DNA from 4 places in the Pantoea stewartii genome. Region 1 is predicted to be linked to each of the others. Evidence: riboswitches for the same ligand, from Rfam matches in the RefSeq annotation. Region 1 holds a riboswitch; each other region holds the start of a gene.
The links. A riboswitch is a leader RNA that binds a small molecule or an ion and turns the genes downstream of it on or off. The one in region 1 is predicted to bind thiamine pyrophosphate.
Positions count from the first base shown of each region.

Region 1 (4,492 bases):
CATCGAGCTTGTAGCGACGCAATGGTTGCAGGGTGACTTCGCAGGCCAGCTCGGCATTCTTACACAGCGACATAAAGTCGCCCGCCTGGGCACGCGTGGCTTTATATTCCGGCAAATATCGTCCGGCCTGGCGCATCATCCATACGGGGGTAACATCGACAGGCTGGCGTAACAGGGCGCGCAAATAACGGTCGTTCTTCAGTTCACTCATGTCAGGACTCTCTCGGTATCAAGCGAGTAGTGTAGCACTCTCACGCCTCAGCGCGGCAGAGGGCAACGGTATCTTCAATTAATCGACGGGCAACGGTGCCAGGTGGAGGCAGTAAAGGCAGCGCATCAAAACGGAACCATCCGGCATCCAACAGCTCTTTACCGTCGTGCTGTAAGTCGCCGCCGTCATACTCCGCCATAAAGGCCATCATTAAGGACTGCGGGAAAGGCCAGGGCTGGGAAGTGACATAACGGACATTCTTCACGCGCACGTTGCTCTCTTCCATCACTTCGCGTGCAACCGCCTGTTCAATGGTCTCACCGACTTCAACGAACCCGGCCAGCACAGTGTAAATGTTATTACGATGACGCGCATGGTTGGCCAGCAGGATCTCATCTCCACGGCGGATAGCAACGATAATACAGGGCGCAATTTGTGGGTAATAACGTTCACGGCAATGGCTACACAGGCAGGCAAATTCGCGTTTACTGGCATGCATCTCATGACCACAATAGCCGCACCAGCGATGGGATCGGTAAAACTCTGCTAACTGCACCCCGCGCCCGGCCAGCTGAAACAGGCCCGGATCTTCGTTGAGTAACTGGCGCAACGACAACATATCTGACGAACGCGTTTCACAAATCAGCCAGACCTTCTCTCCCTGCCATTCGCCAATCACGCGCCCCTGGTGCCCGGTCAGGCCAAACTGCTGTGCGTTTCCGTGAGGTAAATCGCCTTGCGGTAACCAAATTTTCTGTTCACTACTGACAATCCACCATCCAGCGTCTACGCTTGAAATTTCGCATTGCATTTATTTCGTCATCCTTAGCGTCAACCCGCACGCTGAAGTCCCGATGTTAAGTGTGTAGATGAACAACTATACCCAAATAATTCTGGTTGCAAGACGACAGCACGCTTATTTATCCCGACAGGTTCGCGGAGAACAAGCGCAATTGGCGCATCGCTAATCTGAAATATGAAGGTGCATAACGCATACGGAGTTAACTATGCTTAACCAGTTAGACGTTCTGACCCAACGCGTAGGTGGCAGTAATGAACTGGTAGATTCATGGCTGGCAGCTCGCCGCCAGCTGTTGGTTTCTTATTACCATTTGGTCGGCATCAAGCCAAAAAAAGAAGCGCTGACTCGCCTGGACGAGCAGGCACTGGATAACTTTTGCCACACGCTGGTCGATTATCTTTCATCCGGTCACTTTAGCCTTTACCAGCGTTTGATTGCAGAGATGGACGGCACCAGTCCGCTGCTGGCTGCCGCGCAGATTTACCCGTCGCTGGAAGCCAATACCGAGCAGTTGATGCAGTTGTATGACAGCCACCTGCAACAGGCCATCGACGACGACAACTATGTGACGTTTCAGCACGCCTTGTCAGAAGTCGGCGAAGCTCTTGAGGCGCGTTTTACCCTTGAAGACAAGCTTATCCAAATGGCATGGGACAATCACCTGACTCCGCCCGTGGCGAACGATAGTGAAATTGCCCGCCCTGCTTAACAGGGCCGCAAATGTAAATAACTTGTGATTCATAAAAAGCCCCCTTATGCTGAGTGGGCTTTAAAACATCTGTTTTATGTTAGTCAGGGTTTGACGGTTGCACGTCCTTGCGGGACCTGATTAACCGTTAAACCAAATCTTGTCGGAGTGCCCATTGGGCTGAGACCGTTAATTCGGGATCCGCGGAACCTGATCAGGTTAGAACCTGCGAAGGGAACAAGAGTAAATTTTTACGGTACGCCGCACTCAGGGTGCCCGCTGTGCCGTTACTCCTTCCGAACTCCGGACAAGCAACCTTCCCACTTACTGGAATATTGCTATGTCTACTACGAAAACGACCCGTCGCGAACAACGTGCTCAGGCACAGGAATTCATTGATTCCCTGCAGGGTGGCAGTGCCTTTCCCAACTCAAAACGTATCTGGCTGACCGGCAGTCGTGACGACATTCGTGTCCCCATGCGCGAAATCCAGCTTAGCCCTACATTGACCGGCGGCAGTAAAGATGAGCCCGTTTACCAGGAAAATGAGCCTGTGCCGGTTTATGACACCGCCGGTGCCTATGGCGATCCGGCAGCAAAAATCGACGTGCATCGCGGACTGGATAAACTGCGTGCTCGCTGGATTGAAGAGCGCGACGACAGCGAAAAACTGACGCAGATTAGCTCGGCGTATACGCAGCAGCGACTGGCTGATGACGGACTGGATCACCTGCGCTTTGAACATCTGCCAACGCCGCGCCGTGCTAAAGCCGGCCGCTGTGTGACCCAGTTACATTACGCGCGTCGGGGAATCATCACGCCAGAGATGGAGTTCATCGCCATCAGGGAGAACATGGGCCGTGAGCGCATTCGTGGTGAGGTACTTCTGCAACAGCATCCGGGCCACAGCTTTGGTGCCCATCTGCCCGAAAACATTACCCCCGAGTTTGTACGCCAGGAAGTGGCCGCTGGCCGCGCCATTATTCCGGCCAATATCAACCATCCCGAATCCGAACCGATGATCATTGGACGCAACTTTCTCGTGAAGGTGAATGCCAACATTGGTAACTCAGCGGTGACCTCGTCTATTGAAGAAGAAGTAGAAAAGCTGGTCTGGTCCACACGCTGGGGCGCGGACACGGTCATGGATCTGTCGACCGGACGCTATATTCATGAAACCCGTGAATGGATTCTGCGTAACAGTCCTGTTCCCATCGGCACTGTTCCGATTTATCAGGCACTGGAGAAGGTCAACGGTGTGGCTGAAAACCTGAACTGGGACATTTTCCGCGATACGTTACTGGAGCAGGCCGAACAGGGCGTGGATTATTTTACTATCCATGCGGGTGTGCTGCTGCGCTACGTTCCCATGACTGCAAAACGCCTGACCGGTATTGTGTCCCGTGGTGGCTCCATTATGGCGAAGTGGTGCCTGTCTCATCACAAAGAGAGCTTTCTCTATGAACACTTCCGCGACATCTGTGAAATTTGCGCAGCCTACGATATCGCTTTGTCACTGGGCGACGGATTACGCCCCGGATCGATTCAGGACGCCAACGACGAAGCACAGTTCGCTGAGCTGCACACGCTGGGTGAACTGACAAAAATAGCCTGGGAATATGACGTACAGGTGATGATCGAAGGCCCCGGCCATATCCCGATGCAGATGATCCGTCGCAACATGACAGAGCAGCTGGAACATTGCCATGAAGCGCCGTTTTATACTCTGGGCCCACTGACGACCGACATTGCGCCGGGCTACGATCATTTTACCTCTGGCATCGGTGCCGCCATGATTGGCTGGTTTGGCTGCGCGATGTTGTGTTACGTCACGCCGAAGGAGCATCTTGGCCTGCCAAACAAAGAGGATGTGAAACAGGGGTTAATCACTTACAAGATCGCCGCGCATGCTGCCGATCTGGCCAAAGGCCATCCGGGGGCGCAGATCCGCGACAACGCCATGTCGAAAGCGCGCTTCGAATTTCGCTGGGAAGATCAGTTCAATCTGGCGCTGGATCCTCATACAGCCCGGGCCTATCACGATGAAACGTTGCCACAGGAATCGGGTAAAGTCGCCCACTTCTGTTCAATGTGCGGCCCTAAGTTTTGCTCAATGAAGATCACGCAGGAAGTGCGTGACTATGCTGCCAGACAGGAAGCGGAAGCGCAGGCTATTGAGGTTGGCATGGCGCAGATGTCTGATCATTTCCGTGAACGGGGCGGTGAACTCTACCATCCCGCCACAGCGATTAAGGAGGAGTAAATGAACGCCTTTCCCGCTACCGCGCCGCGATTAGGGCTGTATCCGGTGGTCGACAGCGTTGAATGGATCGAACGCTTACTGGATGCCGGGGTGCGCACGATTCAGCTGCGGATTAAGGATCTGCCAGATGAGATCGTTGAACCCACCATCATCCAGGCTATCGCAACAGGTCAGCGTTACCAGGCGCGCCTGTTTATTAATGACTACTGGCAGCTGGCGATTAAGCATAAGGCTTATGGCGTTCATCTGGGGCAGGAAGATCTGGCCGTGGCCAATGTGCAGCGCATTCTGGACGCAGGCTTGCGCCTGGGCATTTCCACGCACGATGATGCTGAGCTGGATCGGGCGCTGGCGCTGCGTCCTTCCTACATTGCGCTGGGACATATCTTTCCGACTCAGACGAAGGTGATGCCCTCTTCTCCGCAGGGTTTGCCTGAACTTAAACGCCATCTGAGTCGGTTGCAGGGGATCTCTACCGTGGCGATTGGCGGCATCAGCATTGATCGCGTTCCGGCGGTACTGGAAACT
Region 1 covers NZ_CP049115.1:3,065,237-3,069,728, reverse strand. Annotated here, with positions in the region: gene hemE (uroporphyrinogen decarboxylase) at 1-211, opposite strand, end outside; gene nudC (NAD(+) diphosphatase) at 252-1,022, opposite strand; gene rsd (sigma D regulator) at 1,219-1,722, shown strand; TPP riboswitch at 1,856-1,955, shown strand; gene thiC (phosphomethylpyrimidine synthase ThiC) at 2,042-3,964, shown strand; gene thiE (thiamine phosphate synthase) at 3,965-4,492, shown strand, end outside.

Region 2 (4,492 bases), on a different replicon from region 1:
CGCTCCTTAACTGAACTGCGCCAGACCAAAAACGGGCGTGGAGGCGACCGCCATATCCCGACGTTCCATCATGCCGGCCAACCGCGCCTGATGTCCTGACTGAATGGCACTGGCAAACGCTCCCGCCATGCGTACCGGATCGTGGGATTTCGCGACGGCGGTATTCAGCAACACGGCATCAAAGCCCAGCTCCATCGCCTGCGCCGCCTGGCTGGGAGCACCGATCCCCGCGTCAATGATCAGCGGAACGTCTTTAAACCAGGCACGCATGGTGCGTAAACCGTCAATATTGCGTAGCCCCTGCCCCGAGCCAATGGGCGCGCCCCAGGGCATCAGCACCTGACAGCCCGCTTCCAGCAGTTTTTCGCCCACAATCAGATCTTCTGTGGTGTAAGGAAAAACATAAAAACCTTCGGCACATAAAATACGGGCGGCCTCCACCAGGGCGAAAGGATCCGGTTGCAGGGTATCCGCGTGCCCGATCACTTCCAGTTTGATCCACGGCGTGGCAAACAGTTCGCGCGCCATATGCGCCGTCGTGACGGCTTCCCTGACGGTATGGCAACCCGCCGTATTGGGTAACACGCGCTTATTCAGCGTTTTCAGTAAATCGCGAAAGGCCCCACCCTGACTTCCTTCCCGACGCAGACTGACCGTGATGATATCCGCACCGGAGGCCACAACAGCCTGCTGAAGAATATCCGGTGAGGGATAACCGGCCGTACCCAGTAAAAAACGGGAGTCGCCCTTGTAGTCGTAAAACATGATCAACCTCCCTGCATTGGCGACAGCACTTCCAGACGGCAGTTGGCCTCAAGCAACTGTGAGGCATAGCGCTCTCTGGGAACAAAGGTTCCATCGAGGGCACTGGCCACACAGCCAGCGTCAATGCCCTGCTCTTCTAACAACTCCGCAAGCGTCCCGGCTTTCGTCTCGATAGCACGACCATTTAGTTCGATTCGCATAGTAGTCTCTCTGTTGCAAGTTGATGCATGAGCTTTTCGGCCATAACCGGTGCCAGCAAAAAGCCATGGCGATACATGCCGTTAATGGAAAAGACACCGTTTTCATAACGCACGTCGGGCAGGTTGTCGTGATAAGCAGGACGTAACCCCGTCCCGCTTTCGATAATGCGCGCTTCGGCAAGCGCAGGATGAATGCTGTAAGCAGCGCTCAGCAGCTCCATCATGGCGCGCGCGCTGATGGGGCTGGTATCCTGACTCTCAACCATGGTGGCCCCGAGCATAAAGTGCCCCTGCGCCCGGGGAACCAGATAGCAAGGAAAACGGGGATGCAGCAGGCGTAAAGGTCGGGAAAACGTGATCTCATCCGTTTGCAGGATTAGCATTTCGCCCCGCACCGCACGCAAGGCTGGCTGTGCCTCACGCGCATGAATACCGCGGCAATCAATAATGCGTCCGCTGGGATTGCCAGCGTGAATACTGACGCCCGCGCTGACCAGACGTGCACGTAACTGTTGCATTGCCTGACGCGGATCGAGATGCGCTTCAGCCGGGAAAAATAATCCCCGGGCGAAGCGGTTTTCCAGCGCGGGTTCGATGTCACCTGGCGCAACCCACTGATGCGCTAGGGTCATGCTGGCAAACCGGGTAAGTTCGGCGCTGTCACGCGGTGGCGTGAGTACGAGTGTGCCCTGCTGTTCAACGCCACTTACGCGGGCTGCCCACCACGCTGCAGCGTGCTGTCCCCATTCAACGACCTGCTGAGGCGCACTTTCTGCCTCACACCAGGGTGCCAGCATGCCGCCAGCCCAGTAGGACGCCGCCTGACAATTCGGTTGCGTAATGACTTCAACCTTTTCGCCGTGTTCGGCCAGTAACGTCGCGATACAGAGTCCGGATACACCGCTGCCCAGCACTGACCAGCGGCTCATTGTCCGCCATCCTGATGGGGTAAAAACGGAATAAGGATAGTCACATTGGCCTCTCTGTTAGCTCTCAGAGACCCGCGATACAAGAAGGGAAAAAGCACAAGCCTGACAGAAACAGGCTCTGCGGCAAGCATCTACGCGATGCGCAGATGCCCGTCTTCCTACGCCAGTATCAACTGGGTCAGGTTCTAAGGGTCGCTAAGCCGCGCATGGCGCTATTAGCCTCTCAGTCTCTCTGGCGAGACTCCCCTGACGGGTTCTAGTTGTATTTTAAGCGACGCTGTTCGTCAAGGCTGACACGCAATTTATCGCCGGGTCCGGCAAGATAAATAGCGCATTCAGGGTACACCCATATAGCGCAACAACGCCGTCATGCAGGCCGCGCCCAGAATAATGAAAATCAGCGGAGCTCTACGCCAGGCAAGGAACAGGGCAAACCCGACGCCCAGCACTCTGGCCATCCCTGCAAAATGCTGGCCTTCAAACAGCGTGGTGGTTGCCGCAACCGCAAGCAGCAGTACAGTGGCAGCATCGGATAACATATTTTGGGTTCGTTCACTGACGGGCAGACGATTGCCGAGTTTAACACCCGCGAAACGGATGGCGTAGGTGCCAGCAGCCAGCAACGCAATACCTGCAATAATCATGGCGTGATTCATTTGCGCGATCTCCATGTAAAGAGGCCAAGCAAGGAAAACAATACGGGCATACCGGCAGGTACGAAAGGCGTGACCACCAGCGACAAAAACGCACCAGTCATAGCAGGAATGCGGGTGCGCGCTTTGCGTAAGGCAGGAAAGATTAGCGCAATCAGGATCGCGGGAAAGACCGCATCCAGGCCGATAGCAGACACATTCGGAATAAACTGCCCTATCGCCGCGCCAGCCATTACGGTCACAGGCCAGATTACGCCAATACTGATGCCGCATATCCAGAATGCCTGGCGACGTTGCGCCAGCGTAGGCTGGGAAATGCCAAACACGACACTTTCATCATTCATGATGTGGCATCCTAGCAGACCCCGTCTGCCCTGACCGACCAAATCCTTGACAGTGATACCAAAAGGAAGATGACGCGCATTGACCAACAGCCCCGCCGCTGCCGCCGTGAGAGGACTGCCACCGCCCGCCACGATACCGATAAACAGGAACTCCGACGCCCCCGCCAGCACCAGCGTCGATAACGCCAGCGGCACCCAAAACGGAAAACCCTCTGCAAGAGCGAGCGAACCATATGACAGGCCAACAATGCCATCGGCAAGACAGACAAGGAAAATGGCTTTTATCACGCCCTTGTCCAGCGTCTCTTTTTTATCCAGCATCACGATTAGATCCCATAACGAACGATATACCCATTATAATGAACGGACCGCAGCAGCATTACAAGATGAACGATATGTTCGCTATAACTAACAGGATGCAGGATGAGTACACCCATTGATATTATCGCCAGCAGTTTAGTCAGAGAGCGCCAGCGGGCAGGACTGACACTTGCAGAAGTCGCGCGTCGGGCCGGCATAGCAAAATCGACCCTCTCTCAACTTGAGGCGGGGAACGGTAATCCTGGCATTGAGACGTTGTGGTCACTTTGCGTTGCCCTGAATATTCCGTTTGCCCGCCTGATGGAGCCGGAAGCGAACCGCCTGCAGGTTATTCGTCGCGGTGAAGGCCCTGCCGTTGCCGCCGAGCAGGCGGATTATAAAGCCGTCCTGCTGGCAACCTGTCCGCCCGGCGCGCGACGGGATATCTATCTGCTAAACATCCAGCCCGGCAGCGAGCGCCGCTCGCAACCGCATTCGCCGAACACCATTGAGCATCTCATCTTGACTCAGGGACGCGCGCTGGTCGGGCCCACAGACTCGCCCGTCGAACTGGCACCGGGCGACTACATCAGCTATCCCGGCGACACTGAACATATTTTTCGTGCGCTGGAGCCGGATACGCTGGCCGTGCTGGTCATGGAGCACATCTGAGGGTGCTCTGCCTCAGTCATCAGGCAGGCTAATCGCATCAAGGGAAATGACCCGATGTGCACTCCTCTCAAGTAGCGTGAGATCATGACTGACCAGCAGAATGGCGCAGCGTTGCTGCATGGCCAGATCAGTCAGTAAGGCCAGCGTCTGTTGCTGAACCACAGGATCGAGACGCGACGTGGGTTCATCGGCAAACAGGAACACGGGATTCAGCAACATCGCCCGAAGCAGCGAAAACCGCTGAAGTTCACCGCCTGACAATCCTGAAGCCGGACGGTGTAACAACGCCTGTCCGAGCCCCAATTGCCGCATCCGCTCATCACGTCGCCTCACCGGGATTGTGTGGCGCTGCAGCAGATCGTCGATGATCTGGGCCATAGTGATATCCGGTGGAAAAACCGCAGAAGGATCCTGGTACAGTTTTTGATAACGCAACGGATGAAACCTGCCCGGTCGGGTTATCGTTCCCTTATCGGGCTTAATCAAGCCCGATAGCGTATCTCCCAGGCTGCTTTTGCCACTGCCGCTCTCACCATAAAGCCCAACGATTTCACCGGCGCGAAAGCATAAATTTACATTGCGGAACAACGTTTTCCCGGCGCGTTTCAGAGTAAGCCCTTCGGCCCGTA
Region 2 covers NZ_CP049116.1:187,134-191,625, reverse strand. Annotated here, with positions in the region: gene G5574_RS22315 (thiazole synthase) at 7-765, opposite strand; gene thiS (sulfur carrier protein ThiS) at 768-965, opposite strand; gene G5574_RS22305 (FAD-dependent oxidoreductase) at 950-1,894, opposite strand; TPP riboswitch at 2,033-2,152, opposite strand; gene G5574_RS22300 (AzlD domain-containing protein) at 2,230-2,550, opposite strand; gene G5574_RS22295 (AzlC family ABC transporter permease) at 2,547-3,212, opposite strand; gene G5574_RS22290 (helix-turn-helix domain-containing protein) at 3,315-3,863, shown strand; gene G5574_RS22285 (ABC transporter ATP-binding protein) at 3,876-4,492, opposite strand, start outside.
Region 2: linked by a shared signal. The riboswitch ahead of G5574_RS22305 (FAD-dependent oxidoreductase) and the one ahead of thiC (phosphomethylpyrimidine synthase ThiC) in region 1 are both predicted to bind thiamine pyrophosphate.

Region 3 (4,492 bases), 1.8 Mb from region 1:
CCTTCCACAGCGCGGCACCTTTGTGCGTAAGATTTCAGCGAAGCAGGTCGAAGATGGACGCTTTATCCGGGAAGCGGTAGAACTGGCCGTGATACGCCGCGCAGCGCGGGAAACAAGCCAGCGCGGACTGATGGCGCTGGAGCATAATCTGCAGCTCCAGCGCATCACTGCCGCCCGGGGCGACAGCCAGATGTTTCTCAGCCTGGACGATGAATTCCATCGTCTGATTGCCGAGAGCATCGACTGTATGCTGGCATGGGAAACCATTGAAAACATCAAGGCGACGATGGACCGGGTGCGCTATCTCACCCTGAATCAGGTCGCGCCCGCTGAAACGCTGATCGAACAACATGAAGCCGTTTTTGCCGCCCTGAAAGCGCGCGATGCGGACCAGGCAGAAACCGCCCTGCGTCACCATCTGCAGGCAATGATGTTTTCGCTCGCGCCCGTGATCAGGCAAAACCGTGACTGGTTCGAGGCTGAGTAGCGCGCCGTACAATCGCTGAGCGAAGCCGTTACCACCACTGATGAAAATGATGCACAGGTCCAGTCCCGTGGCCCACCTCCAGCGAATCGGCTGTCAGCAGGGCCTGTTGTAGCCAGGTTTTGGCTTCATTAACCGTCTCCGCCCAGTCACTGTGCCGTGGACGCAGGGCCGCCAGCGCAGCAGACAGCGTACAACCGGTACCGTGCGTATGGCGCGTTTTCACCCGAGGCGTGCTGAACCGTTGCCGCCCCGCTGGCGTGATCAGCCAGTCAGGACTTTCGCCATGATCCAGATGTCCGCCCTTCATCAGCACGGCCTGACAACCCAGCGCCAGAAGGGCATCGCCCTGCGTCAGCATCTCGTTCTCATTGCTGGCCATACGGCATTCGAGCAGCGCGGCGGCTTCGGGCAGATTAGGTGTGATCAGTGACACCTGTGGCAACAGGCGCTCGCGGACACAGGCAATGGCATCAGGACTCAGTAAGGCATCGCCGCTCTTGGCCACCATCACCGTGTCCAGCACCACGAACGGGATTGCCCGGCGCTGCAAGCCAACCGCCACCCGCTCCACGATCGCCGCATCGGACAGCATGCCAATTTTTGCACTGTCGATGCGCACGTCATCAAGAACGGAATCCAGCTGTGCGCTGACAAAATCAGGATCAATACGGTACACCGACTGTACGCCACAGGTATTTTGCGCCACCAGGGCCGTAATCACGCTGGTGCCGTAAGCGCCCAGTGCGGAGAAGGTTTTCAGGTCGGCCTGAATCCCGGCACCGCCGCTGGGATCGGTACCGGCAATCGTTAAAGCATTGATGCGTTTCACAGGGCGGCCTCCAGTGTCCAGAGCGCGTCCAGAAACGCTGGTGCAAAGCTGCCCGGCCCGGTTGATGCCTGTGCGGCTTTCTCTCCGGCCAGTGCCATCACCCGACAGGCGCTGGCGATATTGACCAGTCTGTCACCCGGCAGGCTGGCAAAGGCGGCGACGACCGCAGACAGCGCACAGCCGGTGCCGACCACCCGCGTCATTAAGGGCGATCCGCCGACAATCGACAGGGTACGCATTCCGTCGGTGGCATAATCCACCTCGCCAGTGACCACCACACAGGTTTGATACTCACGCGCCAGTTGTTGGGCGGCCAGCAAGGCGCTTTCGGCGGCGTGCTGGCTGTCCACGCCACGTCCGCCGTCAGCCTGCTGGGCCAGCGCCAGAATCTCGGAAGCATTGCCGCGAATCACGGCAGGCGACTGCATCAGCACCTGCTGGCAAAACCGGGTACGCAACGTCAGTGCGCCCACCGCTACCGGGTCCAGCGTCCAGGGCGTGCCTGCCAGATTAGCCGCCTCGATTGCCGCGGCCATGGCCTGCTGGCGTTCGTGCGTTAATGTGCCGACATTGATTAACAGTGCATCCGCGATACCGCTGAACTGCGGCGCTTCCTCGCGATCGATGACCATGGCAGGTGACGCGTTCAGAGCAAGCAGAACATTAGCCGTGAGCATTTGCACCACATCATTGGTCATGCAGTGCACGAGCGGTGACTGACGGCGAAACTGTTGCAGGAGGGGCGCGCATTGCGCATCAGAAAGATGGTGCGGTTGATGTGTCATAAGAACTCCCAACCGGCGGACAAGAAGGCGAATGCGGTCAGGCATCAGACTTCCCTACGCTGGCATTATCCAGATCAGGTAATACGGGTTTTTCTCAGCCTTCACAAAGAAGGGCACCCCGAGTCGTGTTACGCAAAGAAGAATAAGTAAGCCCCTAAATTTAAGCAAGGTGCTTATTCTTTTTTCAACCTGGCGGGCAAGACTTTTACATGATCCCGATCAACTCCCCACCGCACGAAAAAAGGCTTAATGCTGCGGGCTTAAAATTTGCACGTCAGAGCAGTAAAGGTATTTACGCAAGTAAATTATATCCTTCACCATTATCAGAATGCCCAGCAATAACAAACACCTGCCTACAACATCGCAACAATAAATCTTCATATCACGTAGTTAAAAATTACCAGAACACTTCATACTTGACAGGAAGCATGATGCGATTTTTAGCGCTTATCCCTCATCGTCACCGATGGACTGACATCACCATTACCCGTCAGGGTGCCCTTTCTCCTTCTGGCCGACACTATTATTCCACTTATCTTTCTGCCCGTTGTCAGCGTTGCGATGCGGTTATCCATCGGGTGTATTATCGCGATATCAGTGATGACCAGGCGCGCCGCTGGCTGGGGTAAATTCGCGGGTCGGGTACACGTTTTGCCAGGTTACGCGGCCGACGCAATTTGGTAGTCTTGCCCTTACTGAGTCACTGGACTGCTTACGCTTATGCCCTTCCTGCTGGATACATTAGGACACCAGATTTACCTGTCAGCCCCGCTGTTTATTCTTATTTTCCTGGGTTATTGCCTGACGAAATGGGGCAAATGGCCGCTGAGCATCAGCGAAGGCATGAACCGGTTTGTCTTTAACGTTGCCCTGCCCTGCATGCTGTTTCGCATCATGAGTGACTTTTACAACAGTCCCGCAGTCGATGTGCGCCTGCTTCTGGCATTCTTTGGCAGTTGTCTGCTGGTGTTTATCGTGGGCCGAATCCTTGCCTCGCGTCTTTTTCATCTGGATGGCGTGGCCGGTTCGGTCTTTGCCCTAGGCGGTGTCTTTTCAAATAACGTTATGCTGGGTATTCCGGTCGCTACCGTCCTGCTGGGCCCCGGTGCCTTGCCATCGGTTGCGCTGGTGCTGGTATTTAACAGTCTGATCCTCTGGACATTACTCACCGTCTCGGTGGAATGGTCGAAACAGGGCAGTTTTTCCCTTCAGGGCTTTAAGCGCACCTTGATTAGCGTGCTCAGGAATCCGTTAATTATTGGCATCTTATCAGGCACCGCCTGGAGCCTGTTGCAGCGGCCTCTTCCCGCCATCGCCGCTGAACCGCTGCGCATGCTGGCGTCCATCGCCGCACCCTTATCGTTGGTCACTCTCGGCATGAGCCTGGCGCACTACCGGGTGCGGGAAGGCCTGAAAGAGAGTTACACGATTTGTGCGTTGAAACTGATTCTGCAGCCGCTGTGTGTCTGGGCAATCGCCTGGCTGACGGGTCTGCCTGCGCTGGAAAGTAAAGTGGTGGTGCTGCTGGGGTCGATGGCGGTCGGTGTGAATGTCTACCTGATGTCGCAGAAATTTAACGTGATTACCGGCCCCACGGCCGCCAGTATGTTGCTTTCCACCCTTTTTGCCGCGATAACCACGCCGTTGTGGATGATGTTAATGACGCTGGCCGGATACTAAAAAGCCCTGTAACACAGGTTACAGGGCTGGCTTTTGCACCGGAAAAACTTAGTGTGCAGGTTGGGTGCGAATCAGGTAATCAAAAGCGCTCAGCGAGGCTTTTGCCCCTTCACCGCTGGCAATGATGATTTGCTTGTAAGGCACCGTGGTGCAGTCGCCTGCTGCGAAAACGCCTTTCAGGCTGGTTTCGCATTTTGCATCGATGATGATTTCACCCATCTTGTTGCGCTCAACCGCCCCTTCCAGCCAGGTGGTGTTAGGGAGCAGGCCAATCTGAACAAAAATGCCTGACAGCGCCAGTTCATGGGTTGTCTGGTTGGTGCGATCCAGATATTGCAGGCCGGTAACTTTGCTGCCGTCGCCTTTCACTTCGGTGGTTTGTGCATTCAGGATCACATCTACGTTTTTCAGGCTGCGCAGTTTGTCCTGCAGCACTTTGTCTGCACGCATTTCGCTGGCGAATTCCAGCAATGTGACGTGTTCAACGATACCAGCCAGATCGATAGCCGCTTCCACGCCGGAGTTACCGCCACCGATGACGGCAGTGCGTTTACCTTTGAACAGCGGACCGTCACAGTGCGGGCAATAGGTCACACCTTTAGTACGGTACTGCTCTTCCCCCGGTACGCCCATGTTGCGCCAGCGCGCGCCGGTCGCCAGGATGATGCTACGGGATTTCAGTACGGCACCTGACGCCGTTTCAATGGCGTG
Region 3 covers NZ_CP049115.1:1,226,275-1,230,766, forward strand. Annotated here, with positions in the region: gene G5574_RS05795 (GntR family transcriptional regulator) at 1-487, shown strand, start outside; gene thiD (bifunctional hydroxymethylpyrimidine kinase/phosphomethylpyrimidine kinase) at 516-1,316, opposite strand; gene thiM (hydroxyethylthiazole kinase) at 1,313-2,101, opposite strand; TPP riboswitch at 2,136-2,232, opposite strand; gene G5574_RS05810 (hypothetical protein) at 2,533-2,730, shown strand; gene G5574_RS05815 (AEC family transporter) at 2,822-3,781, shown strand; gene ahpF (alkyl hydroperoxide reductase subunit F) at 3,830-4,492, opposite strand, start outside.
Region 3: linked by a shared signal. The riboswitch ahead of thiM (hydroxyethylthiazole kinase) and the one ahead of thiC (phosphomethylpyrimidine synthase ThiC) in region 1 are both predicted to bind thiamine pyrophosphate.

Region 4 (4,492 bases), 540 kb from region 1:
GGGCGGTAGCAGTAACAGCAAGGCTAAACCGATGAGAGCAATGTCGCTGATGCGCGCCAGCACGGAATCCTGCGGATCGCGCCAGCCCTGGCGCTGCGTGTTGCCAGCGGGAATGGCGTGACTGAAGCGCTGACTGAGAAGCACCAATACCAGGCAGCAGCCAAGCTGAATCAACGCCAGGAGTGCGGCGCGTCCCGGATCGTAGTCGTAACTTAAAGCCTGAAAAATGGCCAGTTCGATAGTGGTGGCCCGCGGCCCGCCACCCAGTGAAAGCACCGTGGCAAAACTGGCGAAGCAGAGCATGAAAATCAACGCACCGGTAGGCAGTAACTGGCGACGTAGCCACGGCCATTCAAGGAGCCGAAAGTGATGCCAGCCACGGATATTCAGCTGTGCAGCAAGCTGACGCTGTTCGGCCGGAATGCTTTCCAGCGCCTGCAGCATCAGGCGCGTGGCCAGCGGCAGGTTAAAAAAAACATGGGCCAGTAAAATGCCCTGAAGCCCGTAAGGCGAGAAGTGATAGTCCACGCCAAGCCAGGCGCAAAGCCGGGCCAGCCAGCCCACCCGACCATAGACAGTGAGCAGACCAAATACCGCGACCAGCACCGGCAAGACCAGCGTCATGGCGCACAGGCGTAATAATCCCTGACGGCCAGGAAAACGGCGTCGATAGAGAGCCCGGGACAGCGGAATGGCCGGCAGCAAAGAGAGCAGGGCGGAGAGCAGCGCCTGCGTAAATGAAAAGCCAATCACATGATGCAGATAGGTATCCTGCAGAACCGCGCGCCAGTCGGTCGCCGGGGCCGCCATCCACAGTGCAGCAAAAGCTGACAACGCCACGCTGCAGAGCAGCAACGTGGCGAGTGAACCCGGAATCAGCCAGAAGGGGATCAGCGACTCACGGCGCGTTGCCATTGGCTGACCCATTGTGAACGGTGGCTGGCGACGGCTTCAGGCGAAAACTGTAATGCCGTCTTCGGCACGCTGAGTGAAGCAAAGCCTGCAGGCAGGTCGGTTTTGATCACCGGGTACATCCAGTTGCCGGTTGGAATCGTATTCTGGAAAGCGGGCGTGACCATGAACTGCATAAACTGCTCTGCCAGTTTTGGTTGTTTGCTGTTAGCCAGGCGGGCTGCCACTTCCACCTGCAGATAGTTGCCTTCGGCAAACGGTGCCGCGGCATAGTTATCCTTCTTCTCTTCAATAATGTGATAAGCCGGCGACGTGGTATAGCTCAACACCAGATCACTCTCGCCTTTCAGAAACAGACCGTAGGCTTCACTCCACCCTTTGGTCACCGTGACGGTTTTCTTTGCCAGCTTTTGCCAGGCTTCAGGCGCCTTGTCTCCGTAGACTTTTTGCATCCACAGCAGCAGGCCAAGGCCCGGCGTGCTGGTGCGGGGATCTTCATAAATCACGCGCCATTTTTCGGGGCTTTCGACCAGTTCTTTGAGGCTCTTTGGTGGGTTTTTCAGCGTGTTTATGTTATAGACGAACGCGAAGTAGCCGTAATCGAAGGGCACAAAGGTGGTGTCCTTCCAGCCGCCGGGAACCTGCAATTTACCGGTATCAACGTCGCTTTTGGCAAACAGCCCGGTTTGTTGCGCGGCCTGCAGGAGGTTGTTATCCAGCCCTAAGACCACATCGGCCTTGCTGTTCTTGCCTTCCAGACGGACGCGATTCAGCAGCGAAACCCCGTCTTCCAGGGCCACATATTTCAGTTCGCAACCGCACTGGGTTTCAAAGGCTTTTTTAACGGCCGGACCGGGTCCCCAGTCAGCGGAAAACGAATCATAGGTGTAAACCGTCAGGACAGGTTTGGCCGCGAAGACCGGGGCAGAGAGTAACAGCAGCACGGGCAGGACGTTTTTTAACACTTTGCGCTCCTATAGCGGCAGGGTTGAGTCGCAAAGGATCTGAGCAAAGTTGCCTCTCAAATCCCTACGTCGGCATTAACCGATTCAGGTTCGACGGGTATATCTCAGCGCTCTGACATGATGGAAAGAGGCACCCCGTTGAGAACGTCACATTCTAGTCATTTAATGCCCGCCGGGAAAGGATCACAGCGTGGGCGGTGCAAACCAGGCGGATTTAAAGTCAAACCACCCCAGCGTATTCATCCGTACCCCGCGCATACTGCGCTGGCCTTCCAGCAGCAGCCAGTGATGAAACAACGGATGAAGCCAGTTGCTTTCAACCAGCTGTTTCGCCCATTCAGCAAGGGGGAGCGTTTTCTCACGCCAGCGCGCAGCATCCTGCTGCCAGTTCACCGGCAGGCAGTGCTGCAACAACGGGACTTCGTATAACAGCGCAAACAGAGAATAGTCCAGGGGCAGGGTAAAGTTGACGCTGCCGAGCCAGATATCGCTTTCACCTGTGCCCTGATGCCAGGATTCATAACTGACCTCACGCACGTCCAGCGTCACGTCGTGTTGCGCCAGTAGTGGACGCAAGGCATCGGTGATACTGACGTGCTCAATGTGCTGGTTATAAACGGTCAGCGTCAGGTGTGTCAGGCCTGCGGGTTTTTCTACCGGTGTCAAATCACGCCGGTGGTGCCAGCGGGGCAGCAGGCCGTAAGCAGGAAACCAGTAACGCTGGTAGCCCAGATCCGCATTGTTCAGTAAGGCGATGGGGTTAAGCAGGAAGCTAAGCCAGCGTCGAATGCCCGGTTCGCCTGCCTTCGCGGAGCGCTGGTCAAACAGTAAAAAGTAGCAGCCCTCTTCAAGCCGACTCTCTTCCTGTTTCTCATCGGCCTGTTCGCCCTGCAGGCGAACACCGGCATAAACCACTTCGTCACTGATCTCGGGCAGCACCCATACCGACACGTCATCGATCAAGGCGCGATAGCCAAAGTAGTCGTCGAAGGCTTCGATCTTCAGCTGACTTTGCTGATTGCGGATGACCCGATAGGGCCCTGTCCCTATGGGCTGACGGGCAAAATCGCGCATATCGGGCCACTCGCGCGGCAGAATCATGGCGCTGACGCTGCCCAACAGCCAGGGTAGCCAGCTGTCGGGCTGATCTAAATAGATATCCAGCGTCCAGGGGGCAGGGGAGTCAAGTCGCTGAAGATGGCAAAACAGCGGATGCTGGCGCAGGCGCTCAAGGCTGGCAATCACATCGTCCATGTCGAGTTCCCGGCCATGATGGAAACGGATAGCCGGACGTAGATAAAAGCGCCAGTGTCGATCCGAATGTTGCTGCCAGTGATGAGCGATATCGGCTTCGATTTCCCCTTTTTCCTCATTTATGCGTGTCAGACCGCTAAAAATCTGACGAGCGATATGGGTTTCTGACCGACGCAGGGGCGATCCAGGCAGCAGATTGAGCAGAGGGCGATAGTAGAGGACGCGCAGAATATGTTTTCCCTGCCGGAAACTGCGGCCCAGATGCGCGCTGATCATCTGTCTGACCTGATCTTTATCGCCGACAAGCTGCACCAGTTGATCAATACGATCCTGTTCCAGCAGGTCTTCAGCGCGCTGCTGCTGCAAGGTTAGTCCGGTGTAGCAGAAGGTGAGCACGGATCGCTTGCCCCGTCCGGCCTCCGCCTGCCAGGTGAGCCAGCCGGCTTCCTGCATCCTGTTAAGCAGGTTCCGCATATGGCGACGTGAACAGTGCAGGGCGTCGGCCAGTTCACCCAGGGTGGTTTCCTGCGATTGCCCCTGACAGCTCTGCCACAGACGAATGAACTGCTGCTTCAGACGTGATGACGACATAAAAGAGGAACTCCCTCTGAAACCTGCTCTGTTTTTCCTGCCCTATTTTAGAGGCAAACTTTCTCGCATTGGAAGAGCGGGAGGCATTCAGCGATGGATGGCGCTCTGACATGGACGGCAGCGATGCCCGTCCCTTCTGAGTAGTGTGCTACGATTTTGCCAGCAGAGTTATTCTGCTGGTTTTTTTTACGTTGCAGGTTATGGTCGGGGGACACGCTTCCCGTTTCTATTGTTGTTCTGTCAGGGATAAGGCATGAAATCTTTGTTAGCATTCTCGCGCCGTTTCAATCCAGTGTTTTTCGCTTTTATGGTGACCGCCTTTATCCTCGGCGTAGCGGGCGCGCTTCAGGCACCGACGCTGAGCCTGTTTTTATCGCGAGAAGTGCAGGTGCCGCCGCTGTGGGTTGGGCTGTTTTTTACCCTCAATGCCGTTGCCGGGATTGTGGTGAGCATGATGATCGCAAAACGTTCCGACCGGGTCGGCGATCGCCGCAATATCATCTTGCTGTGCTGCATGCTGGCGTTGGCAAACGCGCTCCTGTTCGCCTTTACCCGCCATTATCTGACGCTGATAACGCTGGGCGTACTGCTGTCGTCGCTGGCGAATGTCGCCATGCCGCAGCTTTTTGCCCTGGCGCGTGAATATGCCGACAGTGCTTCGCGCGAAGTGGTGATGTTCAGCTCTGTCATGCGTGCTCAGGTCTCGCTGGCCTGGGTGATTGGCCCGCCATTATCATTTGCGCTGGCGCTGAATTTTGGCTTTGTCACGT
Region 4 covers NZ_CP049115.1:3,609,362-3,613,853, forward strand. Annotated here, with positions in the region: gene thiP (thiamine/thiamine pyrophosphate ABC transporter permease ThiP) at 1-915, opposite strand, end outside; gene thiB (thiamine ABC transporter substrate binding subunit) at 891-1,877, opposite strand; TPP riboswitch at 1,921-2,025, opposite strand; gene sgrR (HTH-type transcriptional regulator SgrR) at 2,061-3,722, opposite strand; gene G5574_RS17000 (MFS transporter) at 3,976-4,492, shown strand, end outside.
Region 4: linked by a shared signal. The riboswitch ahead of thiB (thiamine ABC transporter substrate binding subunit) and the one ahead of thiC (phosphomethylpyrimidine synthase ThiC) in region 1 are both predicted to bind thiamine pyrophosphate.